Regions from separate parts of the Exiguobacterium sp. s168 genome, predicted to be linked through region 3. Evidence: predicted binding sites of a transcription regulator. Region 3 holds the regulator's gene; each other region holds the start of a gene.
What was found. The regulator LexA, encoded in region 3, represses DNA repair genes until DNA is damaged. The targets are predictions, from matches to a motif close to CGAACATATGTTCG.

Region 1 (7,318 bases), on a different contig from region 3:
TTTGCGCCATATTCCGGTCGTCGTCGCTGCCTACTTTGGTGGTGTCATCCCGACAACGATCGTGACGATCGCAATCATCATCTATCGCTTCAGTTTGGGAACGAATTTAGCAGCCTTCACCGCATTCGGTTTTATCGTCGCCGTTGCTTTAGGAACGAGCTTAATCGTTCGCGAGATGCCACCCTATGCAAAACGAACATTCACACTCGTGACGCTCTACGCGACGGCTTTACACGCTCTTGTCTTGTGGATCGTCTTACCGGAACAGATTCTTCTACTTGAAGTGATGACAGTCGTCATTCCTGCATCATTCGTCAGTAGTTGGCTCGCCCTGCTGATCATCCGCGATATTCGGTTGACCAAACAATCACTACGGATGCTTCGTCAGAAAGCGCAACTTGACTTTTTGACGGGATTAAATAATTCACGCGCCTTCAATGAATACTTCACGGATGTCAAACAGCGATTGATCCTGAACAAACAGTCCATCGTATTATTGACGATCGATATCGATCATTTTAAACACGTCAACGATACGTATGGTCATGAAGCGGGCGACGAAGTGCTACGACAGTTTGCCAATCGACTGCGCGACGGAGTGGCAGAAAGCGGGTATTTATCCCGTAACGGCGGTGAGGAGTTTTCAGTCCTGTTCGAGGGTGTTCCGCTTGCTGAAGTTCTGCCTTTAGCAGAGCAATTACGCGAACGGATCGCTTCTAGTCCGTTCCGACTAGCGACGACAGAGCTACCGCTCACAGCATCGTTTGGTTTAGCCGCGTACGATGAGACGACACTACAAATCGACGATCTTCTACTGGATGCGGATGCTGCCCTCTATCAGGCAAAGCAACAAGGACGGAATCAAGTCGTCCTGTTTTCTCCTAATGCAGAATCTGCCGTCAGCTTTCAAGAATAACGATGGACGCCACCTCTGAAATCCGCTACCTTTAAAGAAGAGGTAGGTGATTGGCATGAAGTTAGCAAAAGGTCCCTATATCCTGATCGGTCTTCTCTTAGGACTCGTGTTCGGATTCATTGGTGACAACTTCTATTTGTATGTATCAGCAGGCATTCTCGTCGGAGCACTGCTTGAATTGTATGTCGCATACGAACAACGCAAAAAAAATAAAAAATCATGATGGAGGTACCAACATGACATTCAGTGACTTATTCCTCTCGACCCTTACGTATATCGGTGTCGCGACCGTACTCCTTGCAATTGGTGTCGTCCTGTTCGAGGTAACGACGAAATCAAAGGAACTGGAATTAATCCGTAATGGTAAGAAAGCAGCCGTTTATGCATTCGGTGGACGTATTCTCGGTCTTGCCATCGTCCTCTATTCGAGTATCTCGAACTCCGTCAGCATTCTCGATATGGTCTTATGGGGTGCACTCGCAATCGTCTTACAAATCGTCTTGTTCTATCTCGCGGATTTACTAATCCCACGTTTAAGCATGACAAAAGAGATTGATGCGAACAACGAAGCAGTCGGCTTGCTGCTCCTCTTCTTATCGATTTCGATCGGTTTGATCATTGCTGGGTCGCTTACATATTAAGACACACGAAAACAGCCCTGGATCATTAGGATCTAGGGCTTTTGCTTTTCAATTATCCTCTATGTATGATCGTCGATTGTGTGTCAGATCGCCCTTCATCCAAATATGAAAGAGAGGATTCGCCGAGGTTGATAGAGTGACGACGGTCATCCTATTTAGAGACATTCGTATAATGTCCAGACATAAGATTTGTCGTTCACCTCTTTAGGTGTAAAGTTCCAACTTAACTGCAACGGGGGGGGGGGGACGATATATCCTTAATAATCAGCACACTATAAAAAGTAAAGAGACGCCGAATCGACGTCTCCATAACATATCATTTTTCCATTTCTGTGTTCTGTTCGATGATCGTATGTCCGTTGACGCTCACAAGCTTTCCGCTTGCATGCTTCGGATAGGTGCTCTTGTTTTCGAAGAACGTTACCGGTGCGTAAAAATCTGAATTTTTCTCCTTGCGTACCCCGAAGTAGATGTAATGCCCGAGCGTCTGATCAAAGAAGAAGAACTCGATGTCACGCATGCTTCCCTTCGAAGTACCCAAGCCACACTTTCCTTCCTTCAGAAGTTCCGGCAAGAGTTGGAAGCATTGAATTCGCATCATCCATTTCTTCGATTTCTGTGCATCCAGCTCTTCGAGCATCTCCATCGTGAAGCTGCCATCGAGCATGCTGCGGTACAGGTTCTCCGCGCGATATGGCTTGTCGTTTGACTGGATGATGTGTTGCAAGCCAAGCATATGCTTCAAGTTACCTTCGTCAAACTTGATGCGAAGCGGGGAGCTTTTGTGACCGATATCGATTTGATAGATTTTCCGCGCGAACAATTCTTCGTACATTTGCGCGAGTTCTTGTAGTGTGACGTCCGGGTTGAACGTCGAATATTTATCATTAGTCATGATCATTGACCTCAATTCGTTTAATTTCTACGCAAAAAGAGTGACCCCACATCAGCAGAGTCACTCTCGAGAATTAAACGTAAGGTACGACTGGACAATCACCAGCCGGGATGATCCTCAGTATTGTTTTTCAGCGCGTTAGACGTGCTGCCCCTGGGCGGGTCCGGACAGTACCTGTATCCTTCTATAGTCATATTACCCGATATCACGGTGGAAAAACAACAATTTTGTTTGTTTTTTCTCCGATTACGACAATTTCTTCTCCGATTCGGATAAAATCATTGTCGATTGCAAACAGGAATTCCGCGTCTATGGGAAATAACCTTGTATGCAGCGGGGTGACTAGAATACTTTAGATACTCCGATCATCTGATCAAACCTTACTTTTCTTCTTGATAGTTACTCTTGCGTAGCGTGATGGTATCCGCCTCGTAGTCGAGCTTCTCAACGTATGCATCGAATTTGAATTCGATTCCGTTGCGATGCGCGACGATCCGGAGGAGTCCTCCATTAAAGATTGCATCATTCAGTACATTTTCAATTTGTGGATTTAGTCGCTCATCGTAATTCGGGACATTCAGTTGATGTACTTCCCGATAATACTGTTTGAGCATTGCTTTGTGTTCCGGCATCAAGAACGGAATCCATTTCAAGTTTCCGAGGTCGACGTATCGCATCATTATGAATCACTCCTCTAGGCTTCGAAAAAACAAGGAACGTTTGTTCCTGTTGTATACCCCGGATTTATGATCCGCAATCCCGCTCTTCACAACGGGTACCTCGTCGAGAATGGCGTCGGCACCGCGTTAACTTGTACCTTTAGTATGATGGGTCTGGTTGTTTTATGCATGTTGGCTCAGCGGCACTCAGACGACGTCTCGCCCGTTTACAGCCGATTAGAGTACGATATGCACCCGTTTTGATAGATTTTTGCAGGAATTCGCTCGTTTTCGCTCGATTTCTGCACGTTCAGAAAAAAATGACGATTGTTTTTGCGTTGAATAGCTTTGCTTCAGTCGTGTGATCAGGACGAACTGAGCGGGTCTCCTTCGCGTGTAACGATAGGAGCACTTAATATATAGGGAAAATAGGAGATTTTTTAAACATCAATTTTAATTTTTTGATTTTCATAAGCATACGCCAACGTTGATGAAGCGGAAGCGCACTCTCATGCGCATTCATTAATGTTATTATGAAGGCGATTTTCTAGCTGACAAGCATAATCGAAAAATACGTGAAATTTTAGCGACAGGTGGCCTACCTGAAGCCGTTGATAATACATGTGTTTCATTGTACTACATACAATAATTTTGTGGATGTCGGACAATGTCTTGCGAACAGATAACGGAACGCACCAAATAGCGGAATTACGTCCTTGTACGCTCAAAAAAACAAGCCTTTTTCGACGGTCATCGTTTGGACGAATTGATCCGTCTCGAAATAAAATAAATACTCCAATCAAACCGAGTTAATGCAATCCATCCACGAGTACATCATAGATTGAATTATGACAGGTTCGCGAACTGTATTCGACTCACTGATGAACAACGTCGAGTAAACGTGGAGTGTGATCCGCGTCGAGTTTCGTTGGTATTGCTGGCATCATCGAAAAAAACGAAGTAACCGGTTAAACCGAACATCCTCAACACGAAATATCGCTTGCATATGATTCCTCGAACAGTGTATATAGAAAAGGAATCTGCACGAAAGGTGTCATGATGAAGGAATTTGCCACCGGCCAGCTGAACCGGCGGCGCCTCCACAAGAGATATTTAGAGCATATATGAGAACTGTGACCGCGAACGGCTCGAAATACGATTCACAGTGAAAGAGTTGTATGATTGTGACGAAATCGAAGAATCCCGATTCGTAGCAAAGTGGCTCCGCGGCTTTAACGAACCCGTTGATCGGAATTCGCTGCTTGTTCGTCAGCCGGTCAGGTGCGATTCGCATTTCGAAACGAATGCAGATGCCGGACTGGGAACTCGAAATGAAAGGCCGCCGCGTGACCCAAATGGCTTGTCACCACCAGTACCACCTCATCGAAACCATTAGAAGTTTCAAAGTCAATATACTTCGCAAACTTTCTGAATATCACGCTCAGACGTCCGAGCAGTCGAGAAAAGGTGTCTGAGGGTTTCCCAGACGAGTACTCCCTTTTCTCCATGTATTCTATACAGCGCCATTCTGAAAATATGCCACTTATACAATATCTTTTTTGGGAAAATGAGCGGATGCATCGGGAGCGTCGACTTTTCATTGATGCATGCTCTCCTCGTGTACGTTATTGTGTCATGATATTCGAATAGGCGCGATGTCATTCGTTGTTTTCGGTGGTATATCGAAAACGAAAATGAGAGTGGAAACGTTGGTATTGCTAGAAAAAAGCTATACCTGAACTGGAACAAAGTATGCGAAACCGTACTCTCTCTACAACCGTACTTGCGAAAAATGCGATAAAAAGGACATTCGTTGACGAAATAATGTATTGGAAGCGCCGTCTTTTGTTCGATACCTGATTTCTCGTCGTACGTTATTTGATGTTCGCGACTTCGGTCGTACTTTTTTTTAAGCCGATGAAATCCGCTGCCGCTTGCCTCGTATAATAGAAGAGACACCAAGGAACGCGGTGATCAATCGATGGACTGGAGTGGATAGAGATCAAAGTACAGCGGAAGACGGGATGAAGACGTTGTTCACGTATGGATTCGCTCGATTGACGAGTAAGAACATCAATGCCATCACGAAGATGGTGAAGTTTCTCCGCGAGGTCGGGACGGAGTATGATTTCCGAGTGTTCCAGACTCAGTTCTGTCGGGTTGATCATTCCGAAGTTCGTTCCCTTTGGAAAGAACTCACGGAGAAGACCATTGGCATTCTCATTGCTGCCACGTTGCCATGAAGAATAAGGATCTGCGAAGTACATCGGGATACCGAGGGAGTGCTGTATCCGTTCGTGACAGCTAAACTCCTTACCACAATCCGTTGTCATGGTTTGAAACGTTCCCGATGGGAAATAATCATGAAGTGTACGGATGGCGTGTTCCATCGAGTGAGAAGAACAATCGACCATCGGTAGTACGATATAGAACCGGCTTTTGCGCTCAATGAATGTCGCAACACGTGCCTTTGTCTGTCCTCGTCCTGATACGACAGTATCCAACTACCAGTGTCCGAAAGTCTCTCGACCCCGGACGTCCGACGGACGTTTGCTGATCGAAAGCCCGCTGTTGAAGCGACCTCTTGTCTCACGTGGCTTTTGACGCTTGCCTTTTTGTCGCAAAACGCCCAAATCGCTCATAATGAATCCTCCGTTGAATTTGGTGTGGTAACTCTATTCTACACGAGGCCGTTATGGGTCTTTTCGTGTCTTCAGCTAGGTGTTGCACTTAATGTTACAATTCGTTCCATAAAAAACACCCCATAAAAGTTGAATTTTTATGTCCAACTTTTATGGGGCAGTTTGAAGAGCGTTTCTCTTATTTCTTTTTCTAGTCGATCTCTTGTTTCAAGGCTTCATAGGCAGTGACGGACTTTCCAGGTCTTTCTTGCTGACCGTGATTGTCACGTTCCAATCGGCGCTGTTCGCTAAGTCATCCTTCAGTCGATCCAGTGCTTTCATCTACCGTTTCCTCCTCAGTTTGTTCGGTTGCACGACTCGCAAGCGGAATGTTATCTAATGATTCGATGACATATCGGCACAAAAGCATTTTTCCGGTTCGTTCGTGCTGACTATCGTCAGGTTCTGAAACTACTTTAATGTCATTCGAACATTTGATCAGAAATCTCTTGGAGCGTCTCGCTTCTTCAAATTGATTCATATGTTCTGAAAACTCATCGGTGTAATCGACTCTTAGTTCTAGGAGTGGCTCTTTGGTTTTCCAATGTTCTTCTTTCAAAATCTTTCGTTCTAAAAAGTATTGATTGCTTAGGATGCGGAAAAGCAACGGAAGGTGAATCCATTCCCCCTCCTTGTTGTCCAAATATCCAATCTGGATCGCCTCGTCTGACGTGACAGGTTTTTGGATAGATCGTTTTCTTCTTGGATGAATCGCTTCCGAAAGATTGCCTTGATCAGTTGTACAGGTCAAGAGTAGTCCTGGTCGGCCACTATTAGTGTTCCTGAATAACTTGGTAGTTAGCGTGTATTGAGGAAACCCTCTGTGATTGGAGAGGTAAAAGCTCTTGTTGATTGCGTTCTCGTCGGCAACATCATCTGATTCGAACTTCAAGTCGTCATAGTCATGTAAGTTGCCTATCGAATTTAAAAGACTAAAGCTGTAACTAATATTTGATGCTGTTCCCATCCCGTTGTTCGTCAAGAGCAGAGCACTCGGATTGTGGATCGCATCCAACCTTTCTGTATCATCAAACTGCGCCTTATGCGAATATGGAGCGATTAAAGGCACGAGGAACTGTTTCTTTTTGAGAGTCAAGAAAGGTCCTTTCTCGAAACGGTATCGAATGGCGTTCGCTTCAGCTTCGTCGCTAGCGACTTTCAATGCATCTTTTGCCACATCAACAGAATTTTGTGCTGAATCGGCAGAACTTTGGGCGTTTTCTTGTGCTGATTGAGCTATCGCAAGGGATTGCAGGTTCACAAAAATACCAAGCGAGACGAATGCCACAGTTCCGATACCGAAGATGATTTCGAAATTCCCAGGGGACATATACAGAAATACAGCCGTCAAAATGATAATGGCTAAACCAATAAGAATGATAGTAGCGTTTGAAGCTGTATCGAAATTTTTAATTTTTTTCAATAAAGAACACCTCTAGTTTTTCCTAATCATACCAAACATGCAGAGAAAACAAAAAACGATGACCTTAAGTCATCGTTTCAGATTGTAGACAAGGCTGTTTTCA
Region 2 (7,318 bases), on a different contig from region 3:
TTTTTGCTATACTGAAAAAAATACTGCGTTTTTTAACGGAAGTGGGGAATCAAGCGTGAAAAAATCTACAACAGCAGTCATCGCGGTCAGTACCTTCGGGCTTGGTTTAGGGGCAGGCGCCGTCGGGATGCTAGCGGCTGGCGGAACGGATTCTGTCTCGACGTCATCGTCGTCGGCGAATGCGACGGGTGATTGGAAAAAAGTCGATCAGGTCCGTCAAATGATCGAACAGAACTATCTAGAGGACGTAACGGATAAAGAACTGCTGGACGGTGCGTTGTCCGGCATGGCGGAAGTGCTTGACGATCCGTATTCCGTCTATATGGATGAGTCGGAGACGGCATCGTTCAATACGAATCTATCGTCTTCGTTCGAAGGGATCGGTGCGACGCTTGAACAAAAGGGCGAGTCGATCGTCATCGTCTCACCGATTAAGGGATCACCTGCTGAAAAAGCCGGGATCAAACCGGGTGACGTCATCTTAGAAATCGACGGCAAGTCGACGAAAGGGCAAAAGACGGATCAAGCGGTCAAGAAAATCCGTGGTGAAAAAGGAACGAACGTCGTCCTGACGATTCAGCGCAGTGGACAAGACGCGATGGACATCACGATCAAACGGGATACGATTCCGATCGAAACGGTCTATACGTCGACTGAGGACGTCAACGGGAAGAAGATTGGTGTCTTGCAAGTGACGCAGTTCTCAGAACCGACGGCAGAAGAGTTCGAGAAGGGGCTCGCGAAACTCGAGAGTCAGAATATCGATGGGCTCGTCATCGACGTTCGCGGAAATCCGGGCGGTCTTTTGACGGCTGTCTCAAGCATGATTGCACCGTTCATTCCGAAAGACGTTCCGATTTATCAAGTTGAGAACAATAAAGGCGAGCGGCAGCAGGAATTCGGGAAGGCAGACGAGAAGAAACCTTATAACATCGTCGTGCTCGAAGACGGCGGATCAGCGTCAGCATCCGAGATTCTGGCAGCCGGTCTGAAGGAAGGTGCCGGGGCTGAGGTCGTCGGTACAAAATCGTTCGGTAAAGGCATCGTCCAAAGTGCGTATGATTTAAAGGACGGTAGTGATTTGAAGTTGACAACAAACAAATGGCTGACGCCGGACGGTAACTGGATCCATAAAAAAGGGGTCAAGCCAACGATTGAAGTCAAGCAACCAGCGTACTTCAACGTCACGAAGATCCTGACTGACAAAAAGTCGCTTGAAGTCGGCGATTACGGTAAATCGGTCGAAAACGCTCACTTAGTCCTCGAAGCGATCGGTTACGAGCCAAAAGGACAGGATGGGTATTTCGGTGACACGATGAAACAAGCCGTCGAAGCCTTACAAAAGGATGCGAAACTCGACGTCACTGGAAAAATCGATCAGCAGACAGCGGGTGAGATGGAGACGCGTCTCCTGAAGAAACTCGAGGACGACAAAAATGACGTCCAGCGGAAAAAAGCACTCGAGGTCGCTGCTCAATAATAAGGAATGGAAAGAGGTCTGAATGCGCGTGGAATTACTCGATGAAATTGGTTGGACCGCGATTAGTCTCATCGCCAGTCCGACCTTGTGGTTAGCACTCCTTGTCAGTTGGGTCATCGGCATCCGGCGTGTCAAACGGGAACGCGGATTGTTCCGCTCCCGGACACACGGTAAACGAAGCGATGTCCTCGAAACACTTTTACCCGGGTTACTAATTGGTCTCGTCTTATCCGTCGTCAGTGGCTGGCTTGGATTGACGGTGACACCACAATACGCTTTGTTGTTACTAGCGCTTTCGAGCGTGTTGTTGTTGATTGGCATCGTTCGCTTGAACGTACCGCTTTGGCCGATCGTCTTGCTTGGACTTGCTGGCTGGTTCCTAATGGATTCGCGTCTTGATCCGGTTCGAGCGGTTGAGCCGAAAATGATTTTATTGCTTGCGACGTTAACGCTCGTCGCGGAATGTCTACTCGTCTGGTGGCGCGGGCAACGACGCCTGTCACCGTCACTCGTCGTCTCGAAGCGTGGTCGCTTCATCGGTGGGCTGTCAGCGAATAAACTTTGGCTATTGCCTTTGCTCGTCTTTGTTCCGGGCGACGTGCTTGAAGCCTGGTGGCCACGTTACAGTTTCCCAGAACTCGTTCCGATCGTTCTCTGGTTACCGATCGGCTTCAGCTTCCTCTTTACGGGTAAGTTACCGAAAGAATTGATGCGTCCACTCGTTCAAGGACGTTTAATTACGAGCCTCGTTGCAATTCTATTGACGGTTCTTGCATACGTCACCGGACAAGCTGAATGGCTGTACGGGATCGTTTTGTTGCTCGTCCTGCACATTGTGTTGCATCAGCGGGTCAAGCGATTGAACCGGGCACAGACACCATTGTTCCTCAATGGAACGCGTGGTGCCGTCATTCTCGGAACGCTACCTGATAAACCAGCTGCCGAGATGGGCTTGATTCCGGGCGAAGCGATTTATAAGGTCAATGGTGAAAAGGTCGATTCGGAAACATCGTTCTACGAAGCCATCCAAAAACACAAACCGTATCTGCGTCTTGAAGTCATGAACCATAACGGAGACATCCGGTTTGCGCAACGTGCCTTCTATGAACAAGATCATCATGAGCTCGGCATCCTGTTCGTCAATGAGCCGGTCCATGGTCGCACTAAAGTGCGGTCCTTGCATTAACGAGTACATCCCTGTCACGGAACAGCCGTGACGGGGATTTTTTTGTCGGCAGAAAAATCGAGGATCAACACTCGAAGCAAAAAAGAAACTTTTGCATTTTCGAAAAAAAGGGTAACTTCCTAAAAGGAGCACTTCATAATCGAATGTTTGTTCGTAAAGTGGTACAATAAAAATAGATTTTTTACGTGATGAGGGGGAAGCAAACGATGGAATTTGAACTCGTTTCACCATTTGAGCCAGGCGGTGATCAGCCGACGGCAATCGAAAAATTGGTGACTGGGCTAAAACAAGGCGAACGACATCAGACGTTGCTTGGGGCGACTGGTACCGGGAAGACGTTCACGGTCTCGAACGTCATCAAGGAAATCAAGAAACCGACGCTCGTCCTTGCCCACAACAAAACACTAGCGGGACAACTCTACTCGGAGTTCAAGGAATTCTTCCCGAACAATGCGGTCGAATACTTCGTTAGTTTTTATGATTATTATCAGCCGGAAGCGTATGTCCCATCGACGGATACGTTCATTGAGAAGGACTCTTCGATCAACGATGAGATTGATAAACTACGTCACTCGGCGACGTCCGCCCTGTTCGAACGGGAGGACGTCTTGATCGTTGCGTCTGTCTCGTGTATCTATGGTCTCGGTAACCCGGAAGAGTACAACAACCACGTCTTGTCACTGCGTGTCGGCAATGAGATGGGGCGTAACGAGATGCTCCATCGTTTAATCGACATTCAGTATGAGCGTAACGACATCGACTTCCAGCGTGGACGCTTCCGTGTCCGCGGAGACGTCGTTGAAATCTTCCCGGCGTCACGCGACGAACAGTGTGTCCGAGTCGAGTTCTTCGGTGACGAGATTGAACGGATTCGTGACATGGATCCGCTGACAGGTGAGATCGTCGCGGACCGCGAGCACATCTCGATCTTCCCGGCGTCCCACTTCGTGACGGGGGATACCCGTCTGCAGAAAGCGATCGCGAACATCGAGAAGGAACTAGAGGTCCAGCTTGCGAAGCTACGCGAAGACAATCAGTTGCTCGAAGCGCAACGGCTCGAACAACGGACGAACTACGATCTCGAGATGATGCGTGAGATGGGCTATTGCTCCGGAATCGAGAACTACTCGCGTCATTTGAACTTGATGCCAGAAGGGGCAACGCCGTATACGTTGCTCGATTACTTCCCGAAGGACTTCTTGCTCGTTGCCGATGAGTCGCACGTCACACTGCCGCAAATTCGCGGGATGTATAACGGAGACCAGGCACGGAAACAAGTCCTCGTCGATCACGGCTTCCGTCTTCCATCGGCAAAAGACAACCGTCCGTTACGGTTCGAGGAGTTCGAGGAAAAAGTCAGTCAGGCAATCTATATCTCAGCGACACCAGGACCATATGAACTCGAACATTCAAAAGAGATGGTCGAGCAAATCATTCGTCCGACCGGCCTCGTCGATCCGACGATCGAGATTCATCCAATCACGGGACAAATCGATTACTTGATGGATAACATCCGTGACCGGGTCGCGAAGAACGAACGTGTTCTCGTGACGACACTGACGAAGAAGATGGCAGAAGACTTGACCGATTACTTGAAAGAGAATGGTGTCAAGGTCAACTACATGCACTCGGAGATCAAGACGCTGGAAAGAATTGAAATCATCCGTGACTTACGACTCGGGAAATACGATGTCCTCGTCGGGATCAACTTATTACGAGAAGGACTCGATATTCCGGAAGTCTCACTCGTGACGATTCTTGATGCCGATAAGGAAGGGTTCTTGCGGTCGGATCGTTCGCTGATTCAAACGATTGGTCGGGCGGCTCGGAACTCGGAAGGACACGTCATCTTGTTTGCCGATAAAGTTACCGATTCGATGCAACGCGCGATCGATGAGACGGAACGCCGTCGCGCGATCCAGATGGCGTTCAATGAAGAACATGGCATCACGCCGCAGACGATCAAAAAAGATGTTCGTGGTGTCATCAGTACGACGATCGAGAGCGACGACACCGTCGAAAAACTCGAGAAGTTCAACAAACTCAAAAAACCGGAGCGCGAAACGTTGCTTGAGCAGCTCGACCAAGAGATGCGTCAAGCGGCGAAGGACATGCAGTTCGAACGAGCTGCTGAGCTCCGCGACCTCATATTAGAATTGAAAGCAGGTGCCTAAGTTGGGAGAAAAGAAGAATCAGATTATCATCAAAGGCGCTCGCGTCAATAATCTACAAAACATCGATGTCGAAATCCCCCGCGATCAGCTCGTCGTCTTGACGGGTTTGTCCGGGTCAGGGAAATCGTCGCTTGCCTTCGACACGATTTACGCTGAAGGACAACGGCGTTATGTCGAAAGTTTATCTGCCTATGCCCGTCAGTTCCTCGGACAGATGGATAAACCGGATGTCGATACGATTGAAGGACTGAGTCCAGCAATTTCAATCGACCAGAAAACGACGAGTAAAAACCCACGGTCGACGGTTGGAACGGTCACAGAGATCTATGATTATTTGCGTCTGTTGTATGCACGAATTGGTAAACCGATTTGTCCAAATCACGGAATCGAGATTTCGAGCCAGACGATCAGTCAGATGGTCGACCAAGTGATGGAGTTACCGGAGCGGACCCGTCTGCAAATCCTCGCGCCAATCGTTTCCGGACGAAAAGGAACGCACGTCAAGGTACTCGACGATTTGAAGAAAGAAGGTTTCGTCCGCGTCCGTGTCAACGGAGAGACGATGGATCTCGCCGAAGAGATCACGCTTGAGAAAAACAAGAAACACTCGATCGAAGTCGTCGTCGACCGTGTCGTCGTGCGACCAGACGTCGAAGCCCGTCTTGCGGACTCACTTGAGACTGCCCTTCGCCTCGCGGATGGTCGGGTCATCGTCGATACGATGGACGGCAACGAACTGTTGTTCAGTGAACATCATGCTTGTCCAATTTGTGGCTTCTCAATCGGCGAACTCGAACCACGGATGTTCTCGTTCAACTCACCGTTTGGTGCTTGTACGTCATGTGATGGTCTCGGAACGAAGCTTGAGGTCGATGTTGATCTCGTCGTGCCGCATCCCGATAAGTCGTTGAACGAAGGGGCAATCGTGGCGTGGGAACCGACGAGCTCGCAGTATTATCCACAATTACTCAAAGCGGTCTGCGACCACTTCAAGATCGATATGGATACACCGTTCGAACAATTGTCAGAAGAACACCGTGAAACGATCTTGAACGGAAACACGAAGGAAGAGATTCACTTCCGTTATGAGAACGACTTCGGGATGGTCCGAAATACGAACCTCTACTTCGAAGGGGTCCTCAATAACTTACAACGTCGCTTCAAGGAGACGTCGTCTGATTATATCCGGGAACAGATGGAAGGCTACATGGCGAAGAAAGCTTGTCCGACGTGTCAAGGACACCGCTTGAAACGGGAATCACTTGCCGTCAAAGTATCCGATCATCATATCGGTGAAGTGACGAAGATGTCTGTTAAACAAGCGGTCATGTTCTTCGACGAACTACCGGAGAAGTTGAGTGAGAAGGATCAGACGATTTCGCGGATGATCGTCCGTGAGATTCACGAACGGGCGTCGTTCCTCGAGAACGTCGGTCTCGATTACCTGACGATCTCACGCGCAGCCGGTACGTTGTCCGGTGGGGAAGCGCAACGGATTCGTCTTGCGACACAAATTGGTTCGCGTCTGACGGGCGTCCTCTACGTTCTCGATGAACCATCGATCGGTTTACACCAACGTGATAATGATCGTCTGATCAATACGCTGAAGGCGATGCGTGATCTCGGCAACACGTTGATCGTCGTCGAACACGATGAAGACACGATGATGGCAGCCGACTACTTGATCGATATCGGACCTGGTGCCGGCGATCACGGTGGATTCGTCACGGCAGCCGGGAAACCGGAAGAGTTGATGCAGGATGCGAACTCGTTGACTGGTCAATACTTGTCCGGGAAGAAGTTCATTCCTGTTCCATCAACACGCAAAGAGCCGGACGGTCGGATGCTCCATATCCACAAAGCATCGGAAAACAACCTGAAGAACGTCGATGTCGATATTCCGCTGGGTCTGTTCGTCGCCGTCACCGGTGTCTCGGGCTCCGGGAAATCGACGTTGATCAATGAAATTCTCTATAAGACGATTGCGCACGAGATGAACCGGGCGAAAGAAAAACCGGGTGCCCATAAAGGGATTACCGGTCTGGATCAAATCGATAAGGTCATCGACATCGACCAGTCGCCGATCGGTCGGACACCACGTTCGAACCCAGCAACGTATACCGGTGTCTTCGATGACATCCGTGACGTCTTTGCTTCGACGAACGAAGCGAAACTGCGTGGTTATAAAAAAGGACGCTTCAGTTTCAACATCAAGGGTGGACGCTGTGAAGCTTGTCGTGGCGACGGGATCATCAAGATTGAGATGCACTTCTTACCGGACGTCTATGTACCGTGTGAAGTCTGTCATGGGAAACGTTATAACCGCGAAACACTCGAAGTGAAATATAAAGGCAAGACGATTGCCGACGTGCTTGAGATGACGGTTGAAGATGCCCTCGCCTTCTTCGAGAACATTCCGAAGATCACGCGTAAATTGCAGACGATCGCTGACGTCGGTCTGACATACATGCGTCTCGG
Region 3 (7,318 bases):
GCAGGAACACCGAGGATATCGAGTAACTCTTCATCCCATTTTTGTTCGTAGATGTTATACATCAATGTTCGTGAAGCGTTCGTGTAGTCCGTGATGTGCGTTTTTCCACCAGACAGTTTCCAAACGAGCCACGTATCGATCGTACCGAAGAGCAATTCACCGTTCTCTGCTTGCTCACGTGCACCTTCGACATTGTCGAGGATCCATTTAACTTTCGTACCAGAGAAGTAGGCATCAATCAGAAGTCCTGTTTTGTCGCGGAACTTCTGGTTCAAACCTTGTTCTTTTAAGTCGTCACAGATACCAGACGTTTGACGCGATTGCCAAACGAGTGCGTGATAGACCGGTCTGCCTGTTTCTTTGTTCCAGACAACTGTTGTTTCACGTTGGTTCGTGATGCCGATTCCAGCGATTTGCTCAGGTTTGATATCTGCTGTCCCGAGTGCTTCGGCCATGACGGCAAGAATCGAACCCCAGATTTCGTTTGCATCATGCTCGACCCAGCCTGGTTGTGGGAAGTACTGTTTGAATTCCCGTTGTGCCGAGTTGACGATTTTCCCATCGTGATCGAAGATGATCGCACGTGAGCTTGTCGTACCTTGGTCGAGTGCTAGGATATACTTGTTTTCCATTTCGAAATCCCCCTTGAGCGGTATGTGTTAGTGAGATGTGATCTTAGTAGATCAATTGATAGATGAACACGGCAATCGCTCCACCGATGATCGGACCGACGACAGGAATCCATGAATAGCCCCAGTCAGATGAACCTTTATTCGGAATCGGTAGGATAGCGTGCGCGATACGCGGTCCAAGGTCACGAGCCGGGTTGATGGCATACCCTGTTGTACCACCGAGCGAGAGACCGATGACGACGACGAGTAAACCGACGATGAGTGGTTTTAAGCCATCTCCGAACGTTGTTAAACCAAGTGCCAAGATACCGAAGACGAGAACAAATGTCCCGATGATCTCAGAAATCAAGTTCGACGGCGTATGACGAATCGCTGGACCTGTTGCGAACACACCGAGTTTTGCAGCTTGATCATCAGTCGCTTCAAAATGTTTCATGTAATGAAGCCAAACGAGAATGGCGCCGATGAAAGCTCCGACAAGTTGTCCGGCAATGTAGATCGGAACGTCTGCCCACGGTAGGTCAGAGTTCAAAGCAAGTGCAATCGTCAATGCGGGGTTCAAGTGTGCTCCACTTTCAGCAGCGACGAATGCTGCTGTCATGACGGCAAGACCCCAAGCGAATGTGATGACGATCCATCCGCTGTTTTCCGATTTCGTCTTTTTCAAGACGACACCGGCGACGACTCCATCCCCGAGCAGGATGAGGATCATCGTACCGATCATTTCTAGTACAAAGTTATTCATGCAAAAACCCTCCCTTTGGATTAAAGTAGATAATGGCCTTTCTACTTTAAATTACTCCGAATTGAGAACGTTTTCAATACATATAATTGAAATATAGGAATGGAAATTTTTCATTTTGATGTTTAAAGATACGAAAAAGTGGATAAGAAAACACCTCTTCCTGCCTGCGAGCAAGCAAAAGAGGTGTTACCGACGACGTTTTTTTCTTTTTTTAGGTCGAAACCAACTGCTGGAATAATCTAGTAGGATATGAATCGTACTTGCCACCATGATACCGACGACGAATGCAGGCAAGGAAGCGAACCACGAATCAATCGTAGCAGAATCAAGAACCTGAAAATATAGACTTAAAAATAGTAGCGGAATCAGAATCGCAGCACTGTAAAGAAGCCGGATGATGTCTCCGATGATCAGTCCATGTGACCAGATCGATCGGTGAGGCATGATCTTGACATACGGCATCCACAAGACTCGAAATGGTCCAAAGCGATAATACGGTTCTGACTTTAAATCGAGGTCGGGTGACAACCAAAGGGTACCGACAGCGATACCGATGGCAGTCGGTAACCAATCGGTTTGTTGCGTTGCGACCGAATACGCAACGTAACCCGTCAGTGCGACGGTATTGACAGTATCATGTACATTTCCTGAAGGCATGAAAAAAGACCAGTCGTAACTGGTCCCTCCGTCAATGAATCGTCCGATACACGCCGATTACCTTACCAAGAATGGAGACATTATCGAAATACATCGGATCCATCGAGTCATTTTCTGGTTGTAGACGTACCTGTTGATCTTCTAAGAAGAACCGTTTCACCGTCGCTTCGCTATCTTCGGTCATAGCTACGACGATTTCTCCGTTTTCTGCTGTGTTTTGTTGGCGCACGATGACACGATCGCCGTCAAGAATACCTGCGTTAATCATCGATTCACCATCGATTGTCAACATGAAGACCGTCTCATTTCCTACATAATGTGCAGGGAGCGGAAACTGTTCTTCGATGTTTTCAATCGCTGTAATCGGAAGACCCGCTGTGACTTTCCCGATGACGGGAACATGGACGATGGCTTCCGTGATTTCTTCAGGCTTATCAAGCAATATCTCAATCGCACGTGGTTTCGTCGGGTCACGGCGAATCATTCCCCGTTTCTCGAGTCGATCCAAATGACCGTGTACCGTCGAGCTAGACGCGAGTCCGACTGCTTCTCCGATTTCACGAACTGATGGTGGATACCCCTTCAGTTTCACTTCAGAGACGATGTAGTCGAGAATCTCTTGTTGGCGCTTAGACATTTTCCGCATACGAATTGCCACCTCTTTCTGGATTGAAGTTTGAAATGTAAGAATATATGTTTCTAAATTCACTATAACATAGAACAAATGAGCGTACAAACAATTGTTCGACATTTTGTGTTGACCGAACACGGGTTCTGTGTTTATTATGAGTTATGCGAACAATTGTTCCGCGAACATTTATTCTAAATCATTCATTTCATATTTGGAGGGATTCATGATGATTCATACGATTCGTACTCATGCTTTTTCAATTCTCTTCTATGCATTAAGTATTGCCTTCGTGATCTTTTTACTCACACCACGCCCGGATGAAAAGGTAGCGCAACTGATGACCGCTTCCGTTACGGTCGATGAGAACGCTACAGTCGAACAAATTGCTGAAGTCTACAATGATGGTTCGATGTCAGATGAAGAATACGTCAACTGGTTGATCAAAAATAATGATGTCGAGACAAAACACGTCATCTCAAAAAGCAAAATCGTTGTACCAATCGCACAACAATGACAAAATGGAAAAGTTGTGAAAGAACGAACAGGGATGTGAGGTACGATGAAGGTCGTGATTTATTGTCGGGTGTCGACCGAAAAAGAAGCACAAGATAGTTCGATTGAACGCCAACGGATGGAGCTTTCCAAGGTCGCGTCTCAAAAGGGTTTTGATGTCATAGACATCGTCTCTGAAAAAGAGAGTGGATATGACGTTGATCGGGAAGGAATGCTGACGGTTCTTGACCATGTGACACGTGATGCGGTAGATGCGGTACTCGTGACGGATGACACACGAATTGGTCGGGGGAATGCGAAAATCGCTATTTTGCACACGTTTAAGAAGCACGGTGTTCGGTTGATGACACTTGATTCGGATGGAGAATATCAGCTTGCTGATGCAGAAGCGATGGTCCTTGAGATCGTCTCGCTCGTTGAAGAATATCAACGGAAACTGCACAATGCAAAAATCGCCCGTGGCATGCGGCGAGCGGTCGAACAAGGCTTTCGTCCGGAACGTAATCTCAATCGTCAAGGAGAGAACGCCGGGCGTAGTCGAAAAGACGTACCGATCGAAGAAATCGTACGTCTCCGAGAACTCGGGTTGACGTTTTCAGATATCGCTATTACGCTTCGCGGGATGGGGCATGATATCTCAAAAGCAACGGTCAATCGTCGATATCTTGAATACCGCGAATTGACGCCTAGTTCGGAATGAGAAGCAAGTAACCCGTCGACTGACGCGGTTAACTTGCTTTTTTTAGTAAGCTCTTTTACAGTAAGAATACAATTGAACTACTCAAGTTTGAGTCGTACAGAAAGAGGGATTCCATGTTATCACAAGAACAATTAGATCGAATCAATGCATTAGCGAATAAATCAAAAGTTGAGCCGTTATCGGAAGCCGAAACAGCCGAGCAAAAAGAGTTACGTGCAGCGTATCTCGCAGCATTCCGTGGATCGTTCAAAAACCAACTCATGGGCATGAAGATCGTCGATGAAGAGGGGACGGACGTAACACCAGAGAAGTTGAAACAAGCACAAGAAGAAGAACGGAATAAACAATAATCGTTTGTTTCTTCTATAGAAGAAAGAGGTCTCGCGTCAAGCGGACCTCTTTTTTGTTAGAGCGGTTAGATAAGGAAACATTGTACGATAGCAATACATCTTAATAACGATCTTTCATCAATTCATGCATCCTGTATGAGTCGATAGAACGGCTATAGATAGCGCATTCATTTGAATGTGACATACTATTTAGAAAAGTTGTATCACATTTAAGAGTGTGCTAAAATGAGTAGGAATTTGTGAAAAAGAGAGAGGATGATTGTTTTGACGAACATGACGACAGTAGAACAATTAGCAATTAATACGATTCGTACCTTATCGATTGATGCCGTACAAAAGGCGAATTCGGGTCACCCAGGTATGCCAATGGGAGCAGCGCCGATGGCATTCTCGCTTTGGGCGGATCATATGAACCACAACCCTAAAAATCCAGAATGGTTCAACCGCGACCGTTTTGTACTTTCAGCCGGACACGGTTCGATGCTTCTCTACTCACTCCTCCACCTATCGGGATATGATCTATCAATGGATGATCTTAAATCATTCCGTCAATGGGGATCAAAAACACCAGGTCACCCGGAATATCGTCACACGGCTGGTGTAGATGCGACGACAGGTCCACTTGGTCAAGGGATTGCAATGGCAGTTGGTATGGCGATGGCAGAACGTCATCTTGAAGCAAAATACAACCGTGACGATCTCAATGTCGTCGATCACTTCACATATGGAATTTGTGGAGATGGAGACTTAATGGAAGGTGTCTCAGCTGAGGCGGCTTCACTCGCAGGTCACCTTGGTCTTGGTAAATTGGTCGTATTGTACGATTCAAACGATATCTCACTTGACGGCGATCTCGATAAATCATTCTCTGAAAACGTCCAGAAGCGCTTCGAAGCGTACAACTGGCAAGTCATTCGCGTAGAAGACGGAACGGATATCGATTCGATTTCGAAAGCAATCGCGGCGGCAAAAGCAGAGACGACAAAACCAACGTTGATCGAAGTCAAGACAGTCATCGGCTTCGGTTCACCGAACAAGTCAGGGAAATCGGCTTCTCACGGTGCACCACTCGGTGAAGCGGAAATCAAATTGACGAAAGCTAGCTACATTTGGGATCACGAAGAGTTCTACGTCCCTGAAGAAGTCAAATCATTGTTCGACGAGCGAATCGTCCAACGTGGTGCTTCTGCGGAAGACGCATGGAACGAAACGATGAAACAATACGAAGCAGCGCATCCAGAATTGCATGCGGAACTCGTTCGCGCAATCGCAAACGAATTGCCAAGCAACTGGGAAGCAGATCTTCCGACGTACGACTTGTCATCGAAAAAAGCGACACGTCAAACGAGTGGTGAAGTCTTGAACGGTCTTGCGAAGAACGTTCCGACATTATTCGGTGGTTCAGCTGACCTTGCAGGATCGAACAACACGATGCTCAAAGGCGAAGCAGACTTCGATATCGACCCAAGCGGTCGTAACATCTGGTTCGGTGTACGTGAATTCGCAATGGCTGCGGCTGTCAACGGTATGGCCCTTCACGGTGGCGTCATTCCTTACGGCGCGACATTCTTCGTCTTCTCGGATTACCTCCGTCCAGCTGTTCGTTTAGCAGCATTAATGGGACTTCCATCAATCTTCGTCTTGACACACGACTCGATCGCTGTTGGGGAAGATGGTCCAACACACGAGCCAGTCGAGCACTTGATGAGCTTCCGTGCAATGCCGAACGTCACGATCTACCGCCCAGCAGACGGAAAAGAGACGATCGCAGCATGGAAAACAGCGGTTCAAGCAAAAGACAAACCGACACTTCTCGTCTTGACACGTCAAGGTCTTCCTGAACTGGAAGGTACGACGACAGAGGGCGCTGAAAAAGGTGGTTATGTCATCGCTGGTGACGTCACGAAAGCTGATACGCTCTTAATTGGTACGGGTTCAGAAGTTCACCTTCTTGTCGAAGCACAAAAAGAACTTGGTGAATCAGCAGCTGTCGTTTCGCTTCCATCATGGGAAATATTCGAAGCACAGTCAGCAGAGTACAAAGAATCAGTTCTTCCGAAACACATCACGAAACGTGTAGCGATCGAAGCAGGGGCTTCACTCGGTTGGTACAAATATGTAGGAACAGAAGGACAAGTCATCGGAATCGATCGTTTCGGCGCATCTGCTCCTGGAGACTTCCTCTTGAAAGAATACGGCATGTCTGTTGAGAACGTATTAGCGACAGTCAAGCAACTCGGATAATCACTTCCGGAAAAAACGGGTCCGATCTTACGTCGGGCTCGTTTTTCATCTATTATCATCTATGCAAACAATTGGAATTATAGTATAGTAAAAAGCGACGTTTTAAGTTAGAGGAGGAAGCAACTTGGCTACATGGATTTGGATTTTAATTGCCCTTCTTTGCTTGGTAGCAGGTGTCGCCCTTGGTTTCTATATCGCTCGTCGATACATGATGAACTACTTGGAGCAAAACCCACCAATCAACGAAGATATGATTAAGACATTGATGATGCAAATGGGTCAAAAGCCATCACAAAAGAAAGTCAACCAAGTGATGCGTTCAATGAGTGGTTCAATGAAATCACCTAAAAAATAAGCTGTACGAAAGGGGACCAAATGGTCTCCTTTTTATTTGCTATTTTTTAGAAAGAGAACTAATCTAAAATGTGAGACTATTTAAAATAATCATAGGATTTAAAAAAGGGGGGAGACTTGAATGGGAGTCTTCAGGAAACTCGGTTGGTTTTTCCGACGAGAATGGAAAGCGTATAGTCTTGGGGTCGTCTGCTTGATTTTTGTAGCAGCGTTAGAACTCATTCCACCGAAGATCATCGGGACGACAGTCAATGGTCTAAGCGAGGGGAGCTTGACGAAGAATGATTTGATTCGTCTAGCAGGTACATTGTTGCTCATCGGGGTCGCGACGTATTTCATTCGTTATTTTTGGCGTTTTCATATCTTTGGGGCATCGATTCGTCTCGGTCGATTGTTACGCAGTCAACTGTATGGTCATTTTTCAGATTTGGATCAATCGTTCTATAAGAAATATCGGAGCGGAGATTTGATGGCGCATGCGACGAACGACGT

Region 1: KNQ15_RS11475 (YolD-like family protein) is a predicted target of LexA. The motif match lies at 3,166-3,179, and genes of this name have one in related genera.
Region 2: uvrB (excinuclease ABC subunit UvrB) is a predicted target of LexA. The motif match lies at 2,807-2,820, and genes of this name have one in related genera.

Annotation. Positions count from the first base shown of each region.
Region 1 covers NZ_JACSNE010000019.1:37,586-44,903, reverse strand. The annotation lists gene KNQ15_RS11495 (GGDEF domain-containing protein) at 1-916, shown strand, start outside; gene KNQ15_RS11490 (hypothetical protein) at 972-1,139, shown strand; gene KNQ15_RS11485 (DUF350 domain-containing protein) at 1,153-1,557, shown strand; gene KNQ15_RS11480 (PBECR4 domain-containing protein) at 1,874-2,452, opposite strand; gene KNQ15_RS11475 (YolD-like family protein) at 2,833-3,132, opposite strand; partial or broken gene KNQ15_RS16935 (IS30 family transposase) at 5,226-5,762, opposite strand; gene KNQ15_RS11465 (hypothetical protein) at 6,046-7,215, opposite strand.
Region 2 covers NZ_JACSNE010000003.1:105,634-112,951, forward strand. The annotation lists gene KNQ15_RS03235 (S41 family peptidase) at 56-1,480, shown strand; gene KNQ15_RS03240 (PDZ domain-containing protein) at 1,503-2,666, shown strand; gene uvrB (excinuclease ABC subunit UvrB) at 2,873-4,840, shown strand; gene uvrA (excinuclease ABC subunit UvrA) at 4,842-7,318, shown strand, end outside.
Region 3 covers NZ_JACSNE010000004.1:152,087-159,404, forward strand. The annotation lists gene glpK (glycerol kinase GlpK) at 1-632, opposite strand, end outside; gene KNQ15_RS04555 (MIP/aquaporin family protein) at 676-1,377, opposite strand; gene KNQ15_RS04560 (metal-binding protein) at 1,564-2,034, opposite strand; gene lexA (transcriptional repressor LexA) at 2,066-2,680, opposite strand; gene yneA (cell division suppressor protein YneA) at 2,892-3,179, shown strand; gene KNQ15_RS04575 (YneB family resolvase-like protein) at 3,225-3,878, shown strand; gene KNQ15_RS04580 (DUF896 domain-containing protein) at 3,992-4,228, shown strand; gene tkt (transketolase) at 4,484-6,472, shown strand; gene KNQ15_RS04590 (YneF family protein) at 6,597-6,827, shown strand; gene KNQ15_RS04595 (ABC transporter transmembrane domain-containing protein) at 6,948-7,318, shown strand, end outside.